Regions from separate parts of the Peribacillus sp. NPDC096448 genome, predicted to be linked through region 3. Evidence: riboswitches for the same ligand, from Rfam matches in the RefSeq annotation. Region 3 holds a riboswitch; each other region holds the start of a gene.
The links. A riboswitch is a leader RNA that binds a small molecule or an ion and turns the genes downstream of it on or off. The one in region 3 is predicted to bind S-adenosylmethionine.
Positions count from the first base shown of each region.

Region 1: it holds a riboswitch for S-adenosylmethionine, as region 3 does, so the genes downstream of both, ACIQ0C_RS11250 (sugar ABC transporter substrate-binding protein) here and mtnW (2,3-diketo-5-methylthiopentyl-1-phosphate enolase) in region 3, are expected to answer to the same signal.
Region 2: it holds a riboswitch for S-adenosylmethionine, as region 3 does, so the genes downstream of both, ACIQ0C_RS05615 (YezD family protein) here and mtnW (2,3-diketo-5-methylthiopentyl-1-phosphate enolase) in region 3, are expected to answer to the same signal.

Region 1 covers NZ_JBIWEU010000005.1:221,802-226,959, reverse strand. Annotated here, with positions in the region: gene ACIQ0C_RS11255 (GTPase domain-containing protein) at 194-2,935, shown strand; SAM riboswitch class I at 3,030-3,135, shown strand; gene ACIQ0C_RS11250 (sugar ABC transporter substrate-binding protein) at 3,251-4,363, shown strand; gene ACIQ0C_RS11245 (sugar ABC transporter ATP-binding protein) at 4,420-5,158, shown strand, end outside.
Region 2 covers NZ_JBIWEU010000002.1:364,605-369,762, reverse strand. Annotated here, with positions in the region: gene cysC (adenylyl-sulfate kinase) at 1-190, opposite strand, end outside; gene sat (sulfate adenylyltransferase) at 234-1,382, opposite strand; gene ACIQ0C_RS05620 (phosphoadenylyl-sulfate reductase) at 1,412-2,128, opposite strand; gene ACIQ0C_RS05615 (YezD family protein) at 2,298-2,441, opposite strand; SAM riboswitch class I at 2,598-2,706, opposite strand; gene ssuE (NADPH-dependent FMN reductase) at 2,986-3,519, opposite strand; gene ACIQ0C_RS05605 (TetR/AcrR family transcriptional regulator) at 3,707-4,294, opposite strand; gene ACIQ0C_RS05600 (SDR family NAD(P)-dependent oxidoreductase) at 4,468-5,158, opposite strand, start outside.
Region 3 covers NZ_JBIWEU010000002.1:62,060-67,217, forward strand. Annotated here, with positions in the region: gene ACIQ0C_RS04215 (pyridoxal phosphate-dependent aminotransferase) at 6-1,178, shown strand; SAM riboswitch class I at 1,308-1,462, shown strand; gene mtnW (2,3-diketo-5-methylthiopentyl-1-phosphate enolase) at 1,568-2,800, shown strand; gene ACIQ0C_RS04225 (2-hydroxy-3-keto-5-methylthiopentenyl-1-phosphate phosphatase) at 2,807-3,466, shown strand; gene ACIQ0C_RS04230 (methylthioribulose 1-phosphate dehydratase) at 3,463-4,092, shown strand; gene ACIQ0C_RS04235 (cupin domain-containing protein) at 4,117-4,650, shown strand; gene ACIQ0C_RS04240 (CobW family GTP-binding protein) at 4,775-5,158, shown strand, end outside.

The DNA.
Region 1 (5,158 bases), on a different contig from region 3:
TGTTTCTGTTTTAAAATTGTAAGAGTGGTGACATGTTGTTACCATATTGTTTTGCTAAAATAATATTTTAAGGTTTTGTAAATGATTTTTTAACTAAAGGAACCTATAAATTGAATGTTAGTTCTACTAGAAGGCTTATAGGACCAGTGATTATCCTTTAATTGAAAATATGAAATATATCGGGGGAATAAAGATGGACGAACGGCTGATCGGAAAAAAATATTATGAAACGATGCTTGAGGATACAAGGAAGCACCCCATTCAAGCTTTGGGTGAAATGTTCCTTGTGGAACAAAAAAAGGAAAGAGCCGATTTAACCGCAATTAGATTTGCTCAAGGTGAGGTATATTTTCAGCACAATGACTATGAAGCAGCCATTTTTAAATGGGAAAACATAGAAGGGGAACTTGGTTCATGGGCGAAGAAAAACATCGCTGATGCTTATTTTGAATTGGAAATGTATTCAACCGCAGAGGATATTTATAAATCCGTCGATACGAATGAATCGGTCTTGAAAACAGAAGTTCTTTTGCAACTGTTTTCCCTGTACATAGTGGAATCGAGAAATGATTTGGCTTCCAAAGTAGTGAAAGAAGCAGTCGAGTTTCAACCTGACTACCCGAATGTCACGGAAATCGCACGCGCCTTTTTTGAAGAACAAAAGGATTGGAACAGTGCGGTGGTATTAGCGGCGAATGAAAGTATCCGTACAGAATCAATGGGTTGGTTCGATGTGCTGAAAACGTATATTCAGCAGGGTGTTGCCCAATCGATGGAGCCGGATTATTTTTCAACTGTCCTTGGTTCGCTATACACACTAGACCAGGAGCGTTTCGAGAAAATGACGGTTGCCCTTTGGAAAAATTATAAATATACGGATTCTTATTTCGAATGGTTAAGAGTGATTAATAACTTGATAGATACCATCGAATTGAACCATGCGGATGTATGGGATGAGCTTTCCATCTATTACAGGGATGCATATGCAGGTCTGTTAGAAGGAACGCACCTAATCAAAGAATTAAGTCCAGTCGTGCCAAGGTTGCTGGAAAACTGGCTCAAAATCGCAGACGGGGAGCTCTCGCTGTTTGCGGCGGCATCCGCGTTGTCCTGGAATGAAATTTTCCCGGATACGATCAATGCGCTGGTCATTCAGGATGCAGAGAGTCTATTGGCGAAATCGCCTAAATTGGGAGGCGGACTGGAAGCGGGAGAGAAACTGTTCAATTCCATTATCCAGTGGGCTGAAGATAATGATTTAAGGGTTGGCAATAAGCTTAAATGGATGGTGGATGGGCTTAAGGATACCAGGAATTTCAATCTGCTTCTTGCAGGAAGTGCAGGGAATGGCAAGACATCCTTTATTCAGTCAATCGTTGGCGAGAGCATTGCCGCTGAAGATCATTCGTCCCTAGTCAGTGTCAAAGACGGGGATGACTTGGAAATCCTTGAAATTACCGATACAGATAGCAAAGTTGTCGAGGAGCTAACTGATTTGGATGAAACACGCCGTCAGCGCGGGACTATTGTCGATGTGACGATCATCAGTGACTATTTAAGAAATAATCAGCTGCGATTATTGGATACACCGGGTTTCAATGGGGAAAAAAGCGTGGAATCCGATTTCCAAGGTTATTTACATGGCAGTGATGGCCTGATGTTCGTTCTTGACGCCCGGGCGCCTTTCACCGGCAGCGAACGGGATCTGTTATTGGAAATTCAAATGATGGCTCCGAAACTGCCGATTCATTTCCTATTAAATAAAATGGATACGATATATAGTGATCAGGTCGCAGTCCGGATGGAAGACGAAACATGGGATAAAGTGAATGCATATTTCCCGAATGCGAAAGTATTCGCTTTCTCCAAACATTATGACAGCAGGCAGCAATTGAAGGACCTTTCAGCCTTCCTTCAATCGAATTATCAAGATGATAATTGGAAGGAAAGAAGATCTGAAAAAATCCTGGCATTCATTCGTAAAACTTTATCTTATCTATTAGAAAAACGGGCAGCCAATGAGCGGAAATGTGAGCATTCCATCTCTTGGAATGAACAGATGGAAGTCAAACTGAATGGAGCGGTCAATCAACTGGCTGATCTGGAAAAAGAAAAAAGCGAAAATATCATACGGTCGTATCGTTCGCTTAAGGACGAAGTGAAAAATCAGCTTTATTCAAAAATTCCTGAATTACTGAGGGATTGCTCGAAATCGTTAACGGAAAGCAGTGATTTCAGTCAGGTCCATGTACAGTTAAACGAGGAAATGAATGAGCGGATTCAAACCTTCATATCTGACAAGATCATGCCTCAATATTACCGTTCTCTTCAAGACTGGATTGCCAGTTCCCAACTGGAGTTCTCACAAAGCCAGCAGTTTATGGATGAGATGAGTTCCGGATTCAATGAATTATATAAAGAAGAACGGATAACACTGGCAGGTGACTTCAGGGTATTGGATGACTGGCGCCGTGATGCCGACCGGATGACAAGCAGTATCCGTATCGACAACGTTAATATCCTTTTGCGCAGGACTCCATCACAATTGCTGCTTAAAGGAGCAGGGAAGCTGTTTGGGGCAATACCGCAAAATAAAGCCAATATGTACAATCGTTATAAGAAATACCTGGAAAGTGAAGATTACTTGGATGTTGCCGAAATGATTACGGAACGTTTCCTCACCCAATTTGGATTGTTTGAGAAATCATTAGATCGGGACATCTCACTTTTCTATCGCAGTTCATTTGCCTTACTTCAAAAAACGATAGAGCAGACACAGACTGAAATAAAAGACTACCAGGCTGCATTGGAGCATATGAAAGAAAATCCGGAAGTTTACCGTGATCCGATCACTTTGTTCGAAGTGAAATTAAGGCAGTTGGAGAGGCTTGAAAAAATCGAGAAAAAGCGTCTAGCCCAGCTTCAAAGAAAATAAAAATAACGGGGAAGATTTCAAATATTCAAAAATCTATTGACTTTACGACTATATCCCTATAAAGTGATAATTACGAAAACGTAACACAATATATCTCTTATCAAGAGTGGCGGAGGGACTGGCCCTAAGATGCCCAGCAACCGTTCCATTAGGAATTGGTGCTAAATCCTGCAAAACAGAAATGTTTTGACAGATAAGAGAGGGACAAGTCTGCAAAACAGCCGATTAAACCTCTCTGTATTAGAGAGGTTTTTATTTTGGGATTTACACCGACTTAACTGATAAGACTAATAAGAAAACATGGAGGGAAACAAGATGAGAAGGTCTATTAAAGGGATATTCATTTCTGCCATCGCTTCGGCTTTGCTTTTAACGGGTTGCTCTACAGGGCAGAGTTCCACGGAATCGAAGAAAGAAGAAAAAGTATCATTTGAAAATGTCCCGGAAAGATTTGCTGACGGGGATGGAGCCAAGATCAAAGTGATCCGTAAAATTGGCGGTGATGATCATACTGCCCAATACTTGGCGGGGGCGAAAGAAGAAGGAGAAGCGCTGGGGTTTCAAGTGGATACGTACACGGCCAATGGTGACACGGCTAAATTCCATGATGCGATAGCGCAGGCTTTGGAGGAAGATTATGACGGCTATATCATTTCACATGGTGATGATGCCGCAACTGTAAATGACGTTCAAAAGTTGGTTGATGCAGGTAAAAGCGTTGTCACATTCGATTCAATAAGCGATCTATCTAAAATAGAGGGCGTGACGTTAACTTCACAAGATGATGAAGCGTTGGCAACACTGGCTTTTGATAAACTGATAAAGGAACAGAAAGGTGAAGCTGCAATTGCCTATCTTTGGGTGGACGGTTTTCCTCCGATGGTAAGAAGAAATGCAGTCTATCAGGAAAAATTAAAAGAAAATCCTGGGATTAAAGAAGTCGAAAGATTCGGAGTGGCATCTGCTGATACTTCGGTCCAGACACAAAATGCTGTGGCCGCAATGCTGAATAAATACCCTAAAGGTAAATTGGATGCCATTTTCGCAACATGGGATGCCTTTGCTATCGGTGCAGCCCGGGCGATTAAAGAAGCGGGCCGCGATGAAGTGAAGATATATGGAATTGATGTTTCGAATGCAGATCTCCAGGAAATCCAATCGGCTGATAGCTCATGGTCCTACACGGCAGCAGTCGATCCCAAGTTGATCGGTGCAGTGAATATGAGGATATTAGCTAAAAAATTAGCGGGCGAAGAAACGCCGCAAACATATGATTTGGAGGCTTCACTTATTTCACAAAAGCAAATCCAAGCTTCAAAAGAAGCGGTAAACATGGCAAACCTGTCTGATATTGTCGATGGTTGGGGTGTATCCACGGAATTTGAAGAAGATTGGATGAAGATTTTGAAAGATCATTACAAAAAATAAAAAGAGACACTCTCTTTCCGGTGAAGGGAGTGTCTGTTCTATAAGGGGGAATGGACATGGGCACTCAACTAGAGATGAAGAAGATTTCGATTGAATTTCCGGGAGTGAAGGCGCTGAGTGAAGTTGATTTTTCAGTACAATCAGGGACAGCCCATGCATTGGTCGGTGCAAACGGAGCAGGGAAATCGACGTTAATGAAAGTTTTATCGGGAGCCCATGTTCATTATTCAGGTGACATTTTTATTGATGGGATGAAGCAGGATATTCGCTCGCCAAAAGCTGCTCAGGAACAAGGCATTCAAATTGTTTATCAGGAAGTGGATACCGCGCTCATCCCATATTTAACAGTTGGGGAAAATGTAATGTTGAATGATATGGTCCAAAACATGGGGAAAAAACAGAGGGTCCAATGGAAAGAGCTGCACAACAAAGCCACTTCTATTCTTGAAGGTATGAAAATTCGTGTCCCTTCGAAAAAGCTGGTTAGAGACCTTACCTTGGCTGAAAAACAGATGGTCCTGATAGCAAGAGCCGTTTCGACAGAATGCAAATTCCTGATTCTCGACGAGCCAACTGCACCGTTAAGTCATACGGAGACGACAGAACTTTTTCGAATTGTAAATGAATTAAAGCAAAAAGGCGTGGCGATCGTTTTCATTTCACATCGTCTGCCTGAGATTTTTAATATCTGTGAGGAAATTACAATCATGAGGAATGGGGAGCGTGTCACTTGTCGAAAAAGCGAGGACATAACCCGTACCGAAGTGGTAGAGAACATGCTCGGGAAAACCATGG
Region 2 (5,158 bases), 300 kb from region 3:
CACCATCCAAAACATAACTTCGAATATTCCGATTGTATAACTCTTTAGCGACCGCGTTTGCAATCGTTGATTTTCCGGACCCCGATAGTCCTGTAAACCATAGAACCGTGCTTTCATGCCCGTTCTGCTTCCGTCGGTGCTCCTTGGTCAATGACGTCTCATGCCATGTGACATTCGTACTTTTACTCATTTGATAATCCCCCTCTTCATGTGACCCTTCCATTTATGTCCAATCAGTTATAAACTTCATTTTTTTTAAGACCTTCGATCAACACCTCGATGACTTCCTTACGGCTAAAGGTTGCTGGAGGAATTTCTCCATTACGCAACATTTCCCTTACCTTCGTTCCAGACAGGATGACATGGTCTTCCTTGCCATGCGGACAAGTTTTAGCGGAAGCCATATTGCCACATGCTTTACAGTAAAAACTATGTTCAAAGAATAATAGCGTGATTCCTAACTCATCTGCGTTAAAATTCCCGAAGATTTTTTGAGCATCGTATGTGCCATAATAATCGCCCACACCCGCATGATCACGTCCGACGATAAAATGGGTGCAACCATAATTTTTACGGACCATCGCATGGAAAATGGCTTCTCTAGGTCCTGCATAACGCATGGCAGCAGGGAAAACTGCAAGGGAGACGCGATCCTTAGGATAATATTTATCAAGCAGCACTTTATAGCTTTCCATTCTTACATCTGCCGGAATGTCATCTGATTTAGTGGCACCAACGAGAGGATTTAAGAATAAGCCGTCGACGATCTCCAATGCTGTCTTTTGAATATATTCATGTGCACGGTGAACAGGGTTCCTCGTTTGGAAACCGACAACCGTTTCCCATCCTTTTTCAGCGAAAGCCTTCCTTGTCTCGACTGGGTCCAAATAATGAGCTTGAAATAGCGGACGCTCTATTCTCTTGATCAACTTTATTTCCCCGCCGACATATACATCCCCGCGGTTATATAAATTTTTCACTCCAGGATGCTTCTCATCATCTGTTTGATATACCAATGTAGCTTCCAATTGCTTATCTGGAGTGTAAATATCGGAAACGGAGAGAACCCCGTATGTTTCACCTTCATGGGTTAATGTTACTTCTTCACCTATAGTGAGGCTTTCTGCAGTTTCTTCGGTCAAAGGCAGCGTAATCGGGATGCTCCATACATGTCCGCTGCTAAGCCTCATATCCTTTACCACTGTATCATAGTCACTTTTTGTAAAGAATCCTTTAATCGGGCTGTAGGCACCAGTGCCTATCAATTCAAGATCGCTTAAAGCAATTTCATCGATTTCGATTGACTTCGTTATTTTACTAAAATCATATTTTGGTTCCCAAAGATCGATTAATGTTCCTCCGTGCGGTATACTGATTGTCATGCTAATTTCCCCCTATGGTATCTATTTATTTAAGATAAATGCAATCCGCATTCCGTTTTTTGAGCTCCTTGCCAACGGCCTGACCGTAAATCATCTGCATTGAAGGCAGGTGCAGTACACGTTTTACATCCAATGCTCGGATATCCATTATCATGCAGAACATTATATGGAAGTCCATTTTTGTGGGCATAGCGCCAAACATCTTTCCATGTCCAATGTATGAGTGGGCATATTTTAACTGATTTGAACTTATTATCCTTATTGATATACTCGGTCTTAGCCCTTGTTTCGGATTGCTCCCTCCGCAGTCCCGAAAGCCAGGCTGTTGCTGTTGAAAGCACATCAGTTAGCGGAATGATTTTACGGATGTTACAGCACTTATTGGAATCTCTAAGCCATAATTCATCCCCATATTCCGCCGCTTGTTCCTCAAGCGTCAAGTCAGGTTTCTTCATTTCGATCAAAAGCTTCGGATATCGCTTCTTCACTTCCTCGATCAATTGGTAAGTTTCCTCAAAATGAACATCTGTATCAAGGAAAACTATTTTTGCCGAAGGATTGACCTTCGCCAATAAATCCGTAAGCACGATGCCTTCAATACCAAAACTGCAAGCATAAATCAGTTTGTCTCCGTAATGGTCATTCGCCCATTGCAGAACTTCCAAAGCACCTTTTGTCTCACTGCCTTCAGGAAATACAGGGAAGTCCCCTGTATTGAAATTTTCATAGTTTATTAATGCAGCCAACTTTGTAGCCCCCTCTAAAAACTTGCTGTATCAGGTTAGAGTAACTGTTGATCAATTCCCGTTGTAATATTCCCCGGGTTATTTGAATCTAGGAAAAAGAGACGAATCTAACCAATACTCTCTTTATATCAGTTAAACCCGCCTCTAGTTTTTCTAGTCAGCAGATACCTTATTTAATTCTTAGTTTTTCATTTCTTTCCATTTGAATGATTTTACCATCCTGGACAATAAGTGTAATGGATCCATATTTCATTGAATTAAGCATTTCTTGAAGTCGTTCAAAAATTTCTTCAAGCTGATTCTCTTTATCCAAACCAGTTCCTCCTTTAAGAAAATCCGCGAATTTTTTATTTTAAATTTCTTAGATTTATATAATTCCATACAACCTTACATTGTTATGGTCTGCCTAAAATTTTCACAAAAAACAAAAATCTTTCCATGATGGAAAGATCGCAAGGTAAATATCTTTACCTTATCTTCCAAAATGATCAACATTTTGTTGGAGGTAGCACCTTGCATCCATCATGCAGGTTGCTGGACTTCAAAGGGCCAATTCCCTCCGTCGCTCTGGATAAGTTTTATTATTTTAAATATTAACATATATTTAATCCTTGTCAATGGAGTTTTCTTATAAAATAACTTGGTTTAATATTATGGATGAACTGTTATTTTTATACACACTATTCAATTTATGATTTTATGTTCATATAAATACGAAAATAGACTCGTCTTTTTAGATAAAGTCTCCAAAAAAATGAGTCTATTTTCATTAATAGGCCTATTATTGACTCGTGTTATTCTAAAAAAAATATCTAGGGTTCAGTCTTTTTATAGAAGGAATTAATTTATTTAAGTCATTAATTTCTTAACTGTATCGCTTCTACAAATTCTTGAACCTGACTCTGGACGCGATCAATTAAATGCAAATCATTGATCGGGTTTTCTGGATTCTGTTTATCTATTTCCTTATCAACAAAATAAATCCCCTGCAGCGGCTCGCCTTTTAATATTGAAATTAATGGTTTAAGCGCATAGTCAATCGCCAATAGATGCCTGTTACTTCCACCAATCATGATTGGCAGCACCGGCTTACCCTTAAAAGCACCTTCTGGCAGCAAATCAATCAAGGCTTTCAATACACCTGTATAAGAAGCCTTATAAACCGGTGAACCTATAATGACTCCTCTGGCTGCTTGAATTCTCTCTGAAAGCTTTGAGATATCCTCGCTATTATATTTCCCTTGGAATAAATCATCTGCTGTGAAATCCGTAATCGAGAAATAAGCTGTAGTAAATCCTGCATTTTCGACTAATGATTGAATATGTTTTAGTGAAATGTCCGTTCTTGATGGAATAGCCGGACTTCCTGATAAAATCACGATATCGCTCATTTGATACCCTCCAATGTTACATGATTTCCAGATAAAATTTTCTTAAAGCATTTCGTGAAGTATACATTTATCGTAATTGTCTGAAAAATATAAGTCAAATCTTACACTCTGGACATCTACTCTTAATGAAAAAAGAAACGGTCATATTTACGGCTTGATGCTCATGCCCTTAAATATGACCGTTTCATTATGTATGATTCTGTTTCCCATGAATACCATATACCAAAAGTTGAGCAATGCTCTTAATTCGTTCAGAAGTAAAATATGGCTCCTTTTTTTGTTGATGGATCTCATAATGTGTAGATAAAGCCAATGTGAAAGAAATGATCCCTACATTAAATAAAATAATATCAGAGATATATTGTATCTCTCCGCTATCTATTCTCTTCTGTATTTCAATATGCCTGGCATTTGGCTTGAAAATCTGATCTACATATTGCTTTGAAATATCTTGATCGAATTGTGTTTCCCTAAATAATATCGAAAACTGTTCTTTATTTTCAAGAATTTTTTTTATCATGGTGGTAACATGATTCTCCACTAGATCATCCGTGGATAGATGGCTAGCCCCATCTTCGGATTCATCTTTTTCATTAGGGGTAATTGTAGCCAAAAGCAAATCTTTTTTGCTGTCAAAGTATTTGTAAATAGTAGCTTCGGAAACATTGCATGCAGAGGCAATTTCATTCGTTCTTGTCATGTCAAAACCTTTAGTGGCAAAAAGAGTCCGGGCTACATTTATGATTCGTTCTTTGGTTTGCTGCCCTTTTTTCAAAAATATCAACCTTCTTTTATAAAGATAAGACCGGTTTCACCCATCTATTTCCCATGATATATCGCTGGTATCAATCGGTCAATATTACCTTTGATCTATTAGAATTCAATATTCCCATATATCATAAATAGAAAACATCGTCTGGTTGGGACGATGTTTTCTATTTATGAATATCACTTAAAAGATGCATAGCCATCATCGACCATGACTACACTTCCATTGATCGCATCCGCTTCCTCTAACGATAATAGATAAACGGGATTTGCAATGGCTTCTGGCTTAATCAATTCACCGCGCATTTGACTTGCATTCAATTTATCGATGATTCCCATGTCTTTATAACCTTGTATGATAGGAGTGTCAACCCCGCCCGGCGCAATGCCCACAACGCGTATGCCATAAGCACCCAATTCCAAAGCTGCTGTCTGTGTCATCATTCTTACAGCGCCTTTAGTCGCCTGATAGGCAAAAGTCCCATGTGAAGCTAAGTAGCCAAACACAGAAGCGGTATTTATAATGACTCCCTTGTTACCCAGTTCCTTCATTTTCCATCCTGCTGCCATGATTCCAAAGGCCACTCCGTGCTGGTTCACTCCAATCGTTTTGTAGTAACCTTCCATATCTTGGTCTAGGATCATACCGCCCGCACCAATGCCGGCATTATTAAACATGATATCGAGCCTTCCGTATGTTTCCACTGCTTTATTGATTAACGATTCAACATCTTCCTGCTTAGAAACATCCGTTTTAACATAAATGGCCACTCCGCCATTAGCTGTTATCTGATCAACGGTTTCCCGACCCATTTCTTCATTAAAATCCGCAACAACGACCTTGTCCCCTTTTGCTGCGAATTTCAGGCAT
Region 3 (5,158 bases):
TATAAATGGTGCAATTCGAAAAATCCGGACTGCTTCAGGACCTGCCCAAGCAGTTTTTTGCTTCACTGGTCGCAAAAGTCAATGCGATCACGGAGCAAGGACATGATGTCATTAATTTAGGCCAGGGAAACCCTGATCAGCCGACGCCGGAACATATCGTCAAAAGTTTGCAGTCTGCAGCTGAAAAAACGACTAATCATAAATATTCGCCATTCCGGGGACATCAATATTTAAAAGATGCTGCTGCCGTCTTTTATGAACGAGAATACGGTGTCAAGCTGGATCCGAATAGTGAAGTGGCGATTCTCTTCGGGGGAAAGGCGGGTCTTGTCGAACTGCCGCAGTGTTTATTGAATCCAGGTGATACGATCCTTGTTCCAGATCCCGGCTATCCGGATTATCTTTCCGGTGTTGTTTTAGCCCAGGCAAAGACCGAACTGATGCCCTTGACAGAAGAAAATGATTTTCTTCCGAAATACGATGACATACATAAAGAAGTTCTTGATAAAGCCAAAATGATGTTCTTGAATTATCCGAATAATCCCACAGGCGCTTCTGCCACTGAAAGTTTCTTTGATGAAACCGTCTCCTTTGCAAAAGAACATTCAATTTGTGTGGTCCATGATTTCGCCTATGGGGCAATAGGATTCGACGGAAAAAAACCGAAAAGCTTTCTCCAGGCGGAGGGAGCGAAGGATGTAGGAGTTGAAATATACACTCTATCGAAAACATACAATATGGCAGGGTGGAGAGTCGGCTTCGCAGTGGGAAATAAGAGTGTAATAGAAGCTCTTGAACTATTACAAGACCATCTTTATGTGAGTCTCTTCCCGGCGATACAAGAAGCTGCGGCAAGTGCTTTACTTGACTTACAGAGCTGTGTAGAGCAGTTAGTGAAGATGTACGAGGTGCGAAGGAATGTTTTCATTGAGGGATTGAGGGCAATCGGCTGGGATGTCCAAGCGCCTGCGGCATCGTTTTTTGCCTGGCTCAAAGTACCTGGAGGTTTTACGTCCGAGAGTTTTGCGGACTATTTATTAACGCATGCCCATGTAGCTGTTGCCGCAGGGAATGGTTTCGGTGAATTTGGCGAAGGTTACGTCAGGGTAGGGCTACTGACTTCGGAAGAACGGCTGCAAGAGGCTGTGGAACGGATACGAACATTAAACTTATTTTAATGCAATAAGATATCCGATTTATACACATTTAAATAGTTAAAACTTATTGACAAAGTAGGGATTACCTGTCAGAATACAAAATAAATTCTTAATCTTTCGATACTTGGATGCAACTTATATATCAGCGTTTTCTTATTTTGAGCAGGTGGAGGGACTAGCCCTATGAAGCCCAGCAACCGACCGTAATTCCATTGTAAAATGGGGCGGAATCCTTCCGCCGGATTTTCTTGAAATCCACAAGGCACGGTGCTAATTCTTGCAGCCAATGGGCTGGGAGATAAGAAGATGGCTTTTTAAAGCCTCTTCTTTATGAAGGGGCTTTTGCCATTTTGAGACCATTTCAGGTTAATGACATCGAGGGTTTACTAACGTGTTATAGGAGTGATCAGATGAGCGAGATAGTCGCTACTTATTTAATTCATGACTTTAATGGAAATCATGAGAAAAAAGCAGAAAGCATTGCCTTGGGTTTGACTGTCGGGACATGGACGGACCTGCCGCATTTGGTTCAGAAACAACTGGAAAAACATAAGGGACGCGTTGTATCGGTGACACCACTATCTGAAGAAGAGAGGGCAAACAGCTACTTTAATCGGAAAGTATACCGTTCGCTGATCAAAATTGCCTATCCGGGAGGGAATTTCTCCAATGATTTACCTGCAATCCTCACGACGGTCTTCGGCAAACTTTCATTGGATGGTGAAATAAAACTGATCGACTTGGATTTTGTCGGTGATATTCAAAAAGCTTTTCCAGGGCCGCAATTTGGCATTGAGGGCATAAGGGAAAAGGTTGGCGTTTTTAACCGGCCCTTGGTGATGAGCATCTTTAAAGGTGTATTGGGAAGAGACCTAACATTTCATAATGAGCAACTGAGGCAACAAGCATTGGGAGGTGTCGACCTAGTTAAAGATGATGAGATCCTCTTCGACCAGGAACTGACTCCATTTTTCGATAGAATAAAAACGGGAAAAAGAATATTGAATGAAGTCTATGAAACCACTGGCCACCGAACGTTATATGCTGTCAATCTATCAGGGAAAACATTTGAATTATTGGATAAGGCAGAGCAAGCGGCTGAAGCAGGGGCAGATGCTTTATTGTTCAACGTTCATACATATGGTTTGGATGTAATGCAGGCCTTGAGTGAACATGATCGTATCAAGCTGCCGATCATGGCGCACCCCGCATATAGCGGGGCATTGGCATCTTCATCATTTTATGGTATCGGCTATCCATTATTGCTTGGTAAATTAGTAAGGTTATCAGGTGCGGATTTATCCTTGTTCCCTTCTCCTTATGGAAATGTCGCACTTGAAAAAACGGAGACCTTGGCGATTGCTGAAGCTCTGACAAAAAATGAACTTTCATGGAAAAAAGCCTTTCCTGTTCCTTCTGCAGGCATTCATCCGGGCATGGTTCCGGACCTCATCAAGGATTTTGGGCTCGATAGTGTGATTAATGCCGGAGGCGGAATTCACGGGCACCCTGACGGAGCAGAGGGCGGTGCCAAGGCTTTCCGTTCTGCTGTGGAAGCCGTTCTAGCAGGAAAGGAACTTTCTGAAGCGGCGGCAGAGGAAGAAACACTAAAAAAAGCTCTTGTGTTATGGGGAGGCCTATAAGAAATAATGAGACCGATCATCTTTTGTGATTTTGACGGAACGATCACCAACACAGATAATATCATTTCCATCATGAAGAAATTTGCGCCTCCGGAATGGGAAGCGTTGAAAGACGGTGTCCTTCAGCAAAAAATCAGTATATCTTCAGGAGTTGGGGATATGTTCTCCCTGCTTGATAGCGGCTTGAAGGATGACATCATCCAATACGTAAGAAAAACGGCCGGCATTCGCCCAGGGTTTTATGAATTCGTTGAGTATACGAAACAAGCCAATATCCCTTTATATATTGTAAGCGGGGGCATGGATTTTTTCATTGCCCCCCTATTAAATGATATCTTGCCAACAGAGTCCGTTTATTGCAACTATGCATTTTTTGATAAGGATAAGATTTATATTGAGTGGCCGCATACTTGTGATGATCAATGTAATAATGATTGCGGTTGCTGCAAGCCATCCATTATGAGGGAAATTGCGGGTGCGGAAGATTTTAAACTCGTTATTGGAGATTCAGTAACGGATTTTGAGGCGGCAAAACAGGCTGATTTTGTCATAGCCCGTGACATTCTGCTTGAAAAATGCGATAGGGAAGGAATTCCACATCAAGGATTTGAAACATTTTTTGATGTAATTGACATTTTAAAGCAGCAGGAGGCGGTTAAAGCGTGAACACTCATTCTAAAGAATGGCAGGAGTTGGCAGATATCAAAGCTGAACTGGCCGCAAGGGATTGGTTTATGGGAACTAGCGGGAATTTGTCAATCCGCGAGCCCAAAAGCCCTTTCTTTTATATTACCGCAAGCGGTAAGGATAAAAGGAAGCAATCGGATTCGGACTTTTTACTGGTGGATTTAAAAGGAAAACCAGTTGAAGAAACGAATCTAAGACCATCGGCCGAAACTTTACTTCATACAGTTATTTACCGGAAAACAAATGCGAACTGTGTACTTCATGTCCATACAGTTGAAAATAATGTGATATCGGAATTATACGGAGATGAAGGCCAAGTTTCCTTTCGTAATCATGAAATCATTAAAGCGACCGGGCGGTGGGATGAAGATTCGGAGCTTCGGATTCCAATCATATATAATCACGCTGACATTCCGCTGTTATCCGATAAGTTCAAGCCACATGTCGAAGAAGACTCTGGCGCTGTGCTGATACGCAATCATGGTATTACGGTTTGGGGCAAAAGCGGACTCGAAGCAAAAAGAATACTTGAAGCTTGCGAATTTTTATTTCAATATCAACTGTTACTTAATCAACAAAAGGCGTTTGCAGGTTCTTTAAGATAAACACTCATAGAGGAGGAATGAATGATGGCGACGATCAGATTCCATGAAACAAACGAGGTTATTGAAAACGGTGAACAGGTAAAAGGGTTTTTAGAAACTCAAGGGGTTATTTATGAGCAATGGGACATTTCTAAATTACCTGACCACCTTGTGGAAAAATACGATCTAACAGATGCTGACAAGGAGGAAATCCTTGTAACATTCCAATCGGAGATAGCGGAAATCTCTGAAAGAAGAGGCTATAAAGCCCATGATATCATAACATTATCCGATGCAAATCCGAACTTGGACCAAATGCTTGAAAACTTTAAGCAGGAACACCACCACGAAGATGATGAAGTGCGTTTCATAGCAGGAGGAACGAGTATCTTTGCCATTGAAGGCAATGATAAACAGTGGTTTGATGTACGTCTTAATCCAGGAGATCTTATTAGTGTACCAGAATCAACAAGACATTATTTCACGCTCGCGGAAGATAGGAAAACTGTTGCTGTCCGGATTTTCGTAACAGCTGCAGGATGGGTGCCGATTTACGAAAAAGACGAAGTTCAAGCATGAATCAATTTCGAAAAACCAGCTTAAGGGCTGGTTTTTTTATGTGGATACGGCAAGTGATTTAGTAAGGTAAGTATGATAAAATTTAACGGAATCGAATTTAACCGGATTATAGGAGCAGATAAGAATGAAAACGACCGAAGTGTACATATTGGGCGGCTTTCTCGGCAGCGGGAAAACGACGCTTCTTCGAAATATTTTAAAACAGGAAAGTGAAGCGGGCAGAAAAGTGGCAGTGCTTTTAAATGAGCTCGGCAGTGTATCGGTAGACAGCGGACTCATTGGTGATGGAGTGCCTCTGAAGGAGTTGTTTGACGGGTGCATCTGCTGCACAATTCAAGATAAACTGGAGGTTCAGCTTCATGAGTTGCTAACCGAAAATGAACTGGATGCGGTTTATATTGAAACGACGGGCGCAGCTCATCCAGTTGAAGTATTGGATGGCATCATGTCGCCGATTTTCGCCAAAAGGCTGGAGTATAAAGGGATCATCACGGTCGTTGATTTATTA